DNA from 2 places in the Thermophilibacter sp. ET337 genome. Region 1 is predicted to be linked to the other one. Evidence: riboswitches for the same ligand, from Rfam matches in the RefSeq annotation. Region 1 holds a riboswitch; the other holds the start of a gene.
The links. Region 1 has a riboswitch for thiamine pyrophosphate ahead of NW198_RS05240 (thiamine-binding protein). Riboswitches for the same ligand answer to the same signal wherever they lie in the genome.
Positions count from the first base shown of each region.

Region 2: another riboswitch for thiamine pyrophosphate. It lies ahead of thiC (phosphomethylpyrimidine synthase ThiC); the one in region 1 lies ahead of NW198_RS05240 (thiamine-binding protein).

Region 1 is NZ_JANRHO010000004.1:138,265-141,659, forward strand. Features, by position in the region: gene NW198_RS05230 (ABC transporter substrate-binding protein) at 1-489, opposite strand, end outside; gene NW198_RS05235 (ABC transporter permease) at 479-1,276, opposite strand; gene NW198_RS05240 (thiamine-binding protein) at 1,278-1,619, opposite strand; TPP riboswitch at 1,671-1,801, opposite strand; gene NW198_RS05245 (metal-dependent hydrolase) at 1,903-2,508, shown strand; gene NW198_RS05250 (C-GCAxxG-C-C family protein) at 2,562-3,014, opposite strand; gene NW198_RS05255 (D-isomer specific 2-hydroxyacid dehydrogenase family protein) at 3,215-3,395, shown strand, end outside.
Region 2 is NZ_JANRHO010000004.1:28,557-31,951, reverse strand. Features, by position in the region: gene NW198_RS04775 (ABC transporter substrate-binding protein) at 1-104, shown strand, start outside; gene NW198_RS04770 (nucleoside-triphosphatase) at 203-781, opposite strand; gene NW198_RS04765 (DUF364 domain-containing protein) at 827-1,681, shown strand; TPP riboswitch at 1,781-1,893, shown strand; gene thiC (phosphomethylpyrimidine synthase ThiC) at 1,885-3,246, shown strand; gene thiS (sulfur carrier protein ThiS) at 3,256-3,395, shown strand, end outside.

The DNA.
Region 1 (3,395 bases):
GGTGTGGCCCTCCATGGCGGCCGGGTGCGTGATGCCGTCTTCCTCGCGGCTCATGATGCCGGAGGTGTTGTGCTGGATGATCGCGGCCACGGCCGAGTAGGGCATCGGCTGGTCGGAGGCCAGGTTGTTGGCGATGTAGTCCTGGTAGGAGACGCCCATCTGCGCGCCGCCGGCCCCGATGAGGGCGTCGGCGCCGTCCGCGGGCGGCTGCACGATCTCGACCTCGAGACCCTCGTCGGCAAAGTAGCCCTGGTCGAGGGCCACGTAGATGCCCGTGTGGTTGGTGTTAGGCGTGTAGTCCAGGACAAAGGAGATCTTGGTCTTCTCGGCGTCGTCGGCGTTGTCGCTCGAGGAGGCCGTGCCGTCCGGGCCCTCGACGACGCCGGAGCTGTTGTCACAGGCGGCCAGGGCGACGCTTGCCGCGGCGGCGCCGGCGACGGCGACGAACTGGCGGCGGTTGAGGTTCTTGGCGAGGTTCTTATCGCTCATTGTTGTTCCTTTCGGCCCTCTTCCAGGGCATGAGCACGCGCTGGGCAAGCTCCACGAGCTTCATGAGGCCCAGCGACAGGGCGGATATGACGATGATCGCGGCAAACATGCGGTCGTACGAGAAGGACTTGCGGACGCGCGTCATGTAGACGCCCAGTCCCTCGTTGCCGCCGAGCCACTCGGCGATGACGGCGCCGACGATGGCGTAGGTGGCGGAGATCTTGAGGCCGCTGAAGAACTGGTCGGCCGCGGCGGGCAGCTTGGCGTACCAGAAGATCTGCCAGCGCGAGGCGTTCATGGTGCGCATGAGGTCGACGACGTCCGGGTCCACCGAGCGAAAGCCCGAGGCCAGCGAGACCGTGATCGGGAAGAACGTCGAGATGATCACGAGCACGATCTTGGGCAGGGCGCCGTAGCCGAGCCACAGCACCAGAAGCGGCGCGATGGCAACGGTCGGGATGGTCTGGGAGATGGTCATGAGCGGCTCGAACGCCAGGTAGAAGGACTCGAACCGGTCCATGAGCACCGCGAAGACAAACCCCAGGGCAACGCCTGCGGCAAGGCCGGCCGCGGCCTCGGCGAGCGTGGTCACGCAGTGGCTCGCGAGCAGCGCCGCGTCCTCGACGAGGGCCTGGACCACCTGCACCGGCGTGGGCAGCAGGAAGTTGGGAACCAGGCCCACCGCCACCACGGCCTGCCACAGGGCAAGAAGGGCCACGATGGTCAGCAGCGGCGTGAGGACGCGACGGGCGCGGCTGGGCTCGGGACGGGCGACGGAGCGCGCCATGCTAGGCCGCCGCGTCCGCGCTCTTGGGGGCGAACTCGGGGTCGCCGGGGTGGTACTTGCCGACCTTGCGGTCCGTGGACATGACGTCGCCGTCGGGGCGATAGTTGATCTTGGCGTAGCACATCATGTGCTTGCACCCCGCCTTGGCACCCACGAGCTGGCAGTTCTTGAGGATCTCCATGCAGGTCTCGTAGTCGCCCTCGATCGCCGTCTCGAAGGGGCCGACGAAGTAGTCGATCCCCGTGGAGTCGATGTAGGCGATGACCGCGTCCACCGCGTCGCACGTGGCGTCGTCCGTGGTGGCGTCCATGGGCAGGAACTGAATCGCAACCGAGCAGTTCACGCGCCCTCCCTTCCGGGTGCCCCAAGGCACCCCATCTCTCGTAGGTGCCTCGTTGCGCGCGAAGCTCTTCCCTACGCCGGCATTACCCGGATCAGGTTCCTGGGTCAGGGCCGCTCTCGGACGCGCGTCCGATCTCCTGGGCCCAATCTCAGCCGGCGTGCGCCAGCCCCCCGTTGTCGGTTGGTAGTGTAGCACGGCCGGCCGGACCCAGCGGCGAGCTCTTCTCGGCCGGCGCGCGATGCGTAACAATGCCTTATGGGAAGCCGAGAAGAACGGAGCGCTCGTGACCGGGAAGACGCACGTCATCGTCGGGGCCGCGGCGGGGCTGGCCGCGGCGTCGGCGCTTGGGCCGGGCCTTGCGTCGCCGGCGGCGCTCGCCTGCGCCGCCGCGGGCGGGGCGCTCGGCGGCATGCTCCCCGACCTCGACGTGAGAAACACCGCGCACCCGCTGCAGGAGCGGCTCGCGCGCGTGGGGTGCGCTGTCCTGCTCGTCTTTGCCCTGGGGGCGGAGGCCGCCGCCGGCTGGCCGCTCGCGCGTCGGGCGGCGGAGGCGGGGCTCGACGCGGTCGCCGCCGGCGCCATCGCTCTCGTGGCCCTTGGCTGCGCGGCGCGGCTCTCGGCGCATCGCGGCTTCTCGCACTCGCTCGCGGCGCTCGCCGGGTTTGCCGCGGCGACGTGGCTCGTCTGCCCGCCACTCGCCGCGCCCGTTGCGGCCGGCATGGCCTCCCACCTCGCGCTCGATGCGCTCACCCATCGGGGGCTGCGCCTGCTCTGGCCCGCGAGGCGCGGACTCAGCCTCAGTCTTTGCCGCACGGACGGCGTCGTCGAGGCGTGCTGTCTCGTGGCGGGCCTGGCCGTGGCTGCCTACGTGGTCCTTCTCGCCCTGTAGCCGGGCTCAGTGCACGATTCCCGCCCCCTGTGAGGGGACAAGGGCGGCGCGCTCTATGCCTCCGCGCGGACGCCGAGCTCGCGGCAGAGGATCTGGGCCGCGGCGCCGGCCGCGAGTGCGCAGTGATACTGGCACTGGGAGACGCGCTCCTCACCCCACCACTCCATCCCACGCGTGAGCACGCGGCAGCAGGTCACGTGCTTTGCCGTGCCCGCGCAGAAGGCGTCGTGCAGCTCGGCAGCGAGCGGCTTGGCGCGCTCCTTGGTGCCCACCATGAGGCCGAGAAACGCGACGGCGCCCGCGAGCGCCCCGCAGACGCAGCCCGAGCCTCCGATGCCCGCGCCCATGCCGGCTCCCATCGCCACGACCGAGCGCGGGAAGTCCGGCTCGAAGGCGTCCCAGAGCGCCGCGATCACGGACTCACCGCAGTTCATGTGGTCCGGCCCGGGCTTGTTGTTGGCTCGCGCCGCGGCCTCCACGGCGCCGATGCTCACGCTGTCGCGCATTGCTCCCCCTCTGGTCGAAGTCACGTCGATTCTAGCAGCCAATTGGGGACGTGTTATTTCGTGCAGACGGTTTGGGACAGGTCAAACAGAGACCTGTCCCAAACCGTCTGCACGAAATAACACGTCCCCAATTGACACACTTGCTACACTGGGCCTGTGAATTGGGAACTGTCCCCAATTAACAGAACGGGGAGAGGGACATGAGGATCTTTGCGTATGCGCTTCGGCCCTACGACGAGCTGGGCTATCTCGACGCGCTGAGCCATGAGCTGGGCTTTGAGTACGGCTGGACGCCCGACTACCCCACGCTCGACAACGCGGGCCTGGCAGAGGGCGCCGACGCCCTGTGCATCATCACCAACCCCATGACGCCGGAGCTGC
Region 2 (3,395 bases), 110 kb from region 1:
ACGACCTGCGCGACGTGGTGGGGGAGTACTACCAGCTCTTCTACGGCCACGACCTCACGGACGAGGAGTATGACGCGCTGATGCGCGGCGCCGTGCGAGAGTAGAGCAAGGGCCCAAAAAAAACGGACATTGGATGGCCAAAATTGGCCCTTTGCGCGACGTTTGCCCAGTTGGCAAGATTCTTTCAGCTAACCAAATGCCGTTATTTTCTGGGGTGCCCGGGTAGACCGCCGGGAAGAACCTCGCGAAAGCGCCTCGCGCCCGTCTCGTCCGGGCGGACGAGCTCGACGGATCCCCAGGCGGGGCGCAGTCGCGCGGCGGCCTCCTCTGCCAGCGTGGCGCGCACGACCGCGAGCGCGTGCGGCCAGGCGGGCGCGGGGCCGGCGTCGAGCAGCGCGAGCGCCGCGGTGAGCCCGCCGCCGCGGCGCAGCTCGAGCGGGCCTATCTCGTCGATGACGAGCGGCCCGGGGCCCGCGTCCTTCTCGCCCACCGCCGCGGCAAGCCCGGTGAGGTGCGCGTTCACGCGGGCAAGCGCCGTCGCATCAAAGTCCCAACCGCACCTGTCAATTGGGGGCTGTCCCCAATTGACAGGTTTGGCGAGGAGGACGCGCTCGCGCGAGGGCAGCAGCACGTTCTCGATCCCGACCTTCTCGCCGTCGCGCCACACGCCGGGTGCGAGCACCCCGCGAACGGGTACGCCCGCGGTCTCGAGCTCGTGCACGCGCGCCTCGAGCCACGTGGTCTTGCCCGTCCGGATGTCTCCGGTGAGAATGAACAGCATGAAGCCTCCCGACCGCCCAAGCCGCAATGACCCATCCCGGAGGAAATGATGACAGATGCGTGGTCGCTCTACGACCGAATGATCGACCGGATTCCCGAGGACGTGCTCGTGCGGAGCGTGGTCATGGGCGCCCACCACTGCCTCGTCGAGGCCGAGTGCGGCGCGGGCGTGGCGGCGCTCCACCGCGGGGGCGTGCGCCTGCGCCTGGAGCGCGGCTGGGCGGGCCGTCCGCTGCGCGAGCTTGCCGCCTGTGCGAAGTCGTGGGACTTCGAGGTGGCGTCGGTGGGCGTGGCGGCGCTCAACGCCTGGCACAACCAGCGCGAGCGGATCGGCGAGCTGAGCCTGGTCACGGACGCGGGGAGCACGGACCCGTTTGTGTTCCTGGCCCCGGCGGCCCGGCGCATGGCGGCCGAGAGGGGCGACGGCTCGCGGCCCCGCACGGTGGTGGTCGGCCACTTTCCGCACCTTGCGGCCATCGCGGAGCACGCGGACGTCACCGTGCTGGAGCGCTCCGCCCGCGCCGACACGGACCTGCCGGACACCGCCTGCGAGTACCTGCTGCCGGGAGCGGACCTCGCCGTCATGACGGGCATGGCGCTCGCCAACAAGACGATGCCGCGTCTGCTCGCTCTTGCGCGCGACGCGCTCACCTGCGTGGTGGGCCCGTCGGCCACGATCTGCGCGGCGGTCCAGGAGGCGGGCGCGGACCTCGTCGCCGGCAGCGTGGTCGCCGACGCCGCGCTCGCTCGCGAGGTCGTGAGCTGCGGCGCGGCGCTTTACGGCTCCGGGGCGCTCGAGCACGTGCTCGTTGCAACGCCTCGCGGTCGCGCGGCGCTTGCAAGCCCAGGCGGAGGTGGTGATGGCGCTCACGCGCAGGCTGCTGGCGAGCTCCTTGATTGAGGGGCCGTTTGTCCCGCTACGGCGCACTAGACTCGAGCGAGCGCGAGCCTTGGGGGAGCGCTATACTTGCCGCAGGCGGACTTCGCTCCGCCGGAACAATCGCATAGCGCGGGGAGCTTGCAGGACGGCAGGCTGAGAGGGGGCGCGCCCGCCCCGACCCGAGGAACCTGACATGGGTAATGCCAACGGAGGGAGTTTTGCGCATGAGCACAGCTGTAGAGAAATTGGGCGGGCAGGCACCGCGCGGCGAGAAGAACCTCGTCACGCAGCTCGACTACGCCCGCGCCGGGCAGATCACGCCCGAGATGCGTGCCGTGGCGGAGGCGGAGCGCCGAGACCCGGAGTTCGTCCGCGCAGGTGTGGCGGCGGGGCGCATCGCCATCCCGGCCAACGTCCGCCACCTCGAGAAGGGCCTCGTGCCGCGCGGTGTGGGCGCGGGCCTCTCCACCAAGGTCAACGTCAACCTCGGCATCTCCGGGGACGTGGCGGACGCCAGCATGGAGTGGAAGAAGGTTGGCACGGCCGAGAAGTACGGCGCGGACGCCATCATGGACCTTTCCAACTCCGGCAAGACCCGCTTTTTCCGGCAGCAGCTCGTGGAGCGCACGCCGCTCATGGTGGGCACCGTCCCCATGTACGATGCCATCGGCTACATGGAGAAGCCGCTCGTGGAGCTCACTGCCGAGGACCTTCTCGCCACGGTGCGCGCCCACGCGGAGGACGGCGTGGACTTCCTCACCATCCACTGCGGCATCAACCGTCGCGTGATCGAGACCTTCAAGGAGACCGGGCGCCTCATGAACATCGTCAGCCGCGGCGGGTCGCTGCTGTTTGGCTGGATGGAGGTCACGGGTAACGAGAACCCCTTCTACGAGCACTATGACGAGGTTCTCGAGATCTGCCACGAGTACGACGTGACCATCTCGCTGGGCGACTCGTGCCGGCCGGGCTGCCTCTTCGATGCCAACGACGCCGCCGAGACGGCCGAGATGATCGAGCTCGGCAAGCTCACGAAGCGCGCCTGGGACGTGGGCGTGCAGGTCATGATCGAGGGCCCGGGCCACATGGCCATCAACGAGATCGCGGCCAACGTGACGATGGAGAAGCGCCTCTGCCACGGTGCGCCGTACTACGTGCTCGGCCCGCTCGTGACGGATGTGGGCGTGGGCTACGACCACATCACGGCGGCCATCGGCGGCGCCATCTCGGCGAGCGCCGGGGCGGACTTCCTCTGCTACGTGACGCCGGCCGAGCACCTCTGCCTGCCCGACGCAAAGGACGTGCTCGACGGTCTTATCGCCACCCGTATCGCGGCGCACGCGGCCGACATCGCCAAGGGCGTGCCCGGCGCGCGCGAGGCGGACGACCGCATGGCGGACGCCCGACGCCGCCTGGCCTGGGACGAGATGTGGGCCTACGCGCTCGACCCGGACACGGCCCGCGTGCGCTACGAGGCCTCGCCGGCCTCGACGGAGGGGACCTGCACCATGTGCGGCAAGATGTGCGCCGTCCGCACGGTGAACAAGGTCTTCGAGGGCACCACGATCGACCTCGACCTGGAATAGGGGGCTGCCATGGCACAGATAAACGGCAGGACCGCGCCCGAGGCCGACGGCCGGACCGTCGCCGAGGTGCTGGAGCAGATGGGATACGAGCGTGCCCGCGTGGCGTGCGAGCTCAACGGGGAGATTCTTCCCCGCGCCGAGTTCGATGT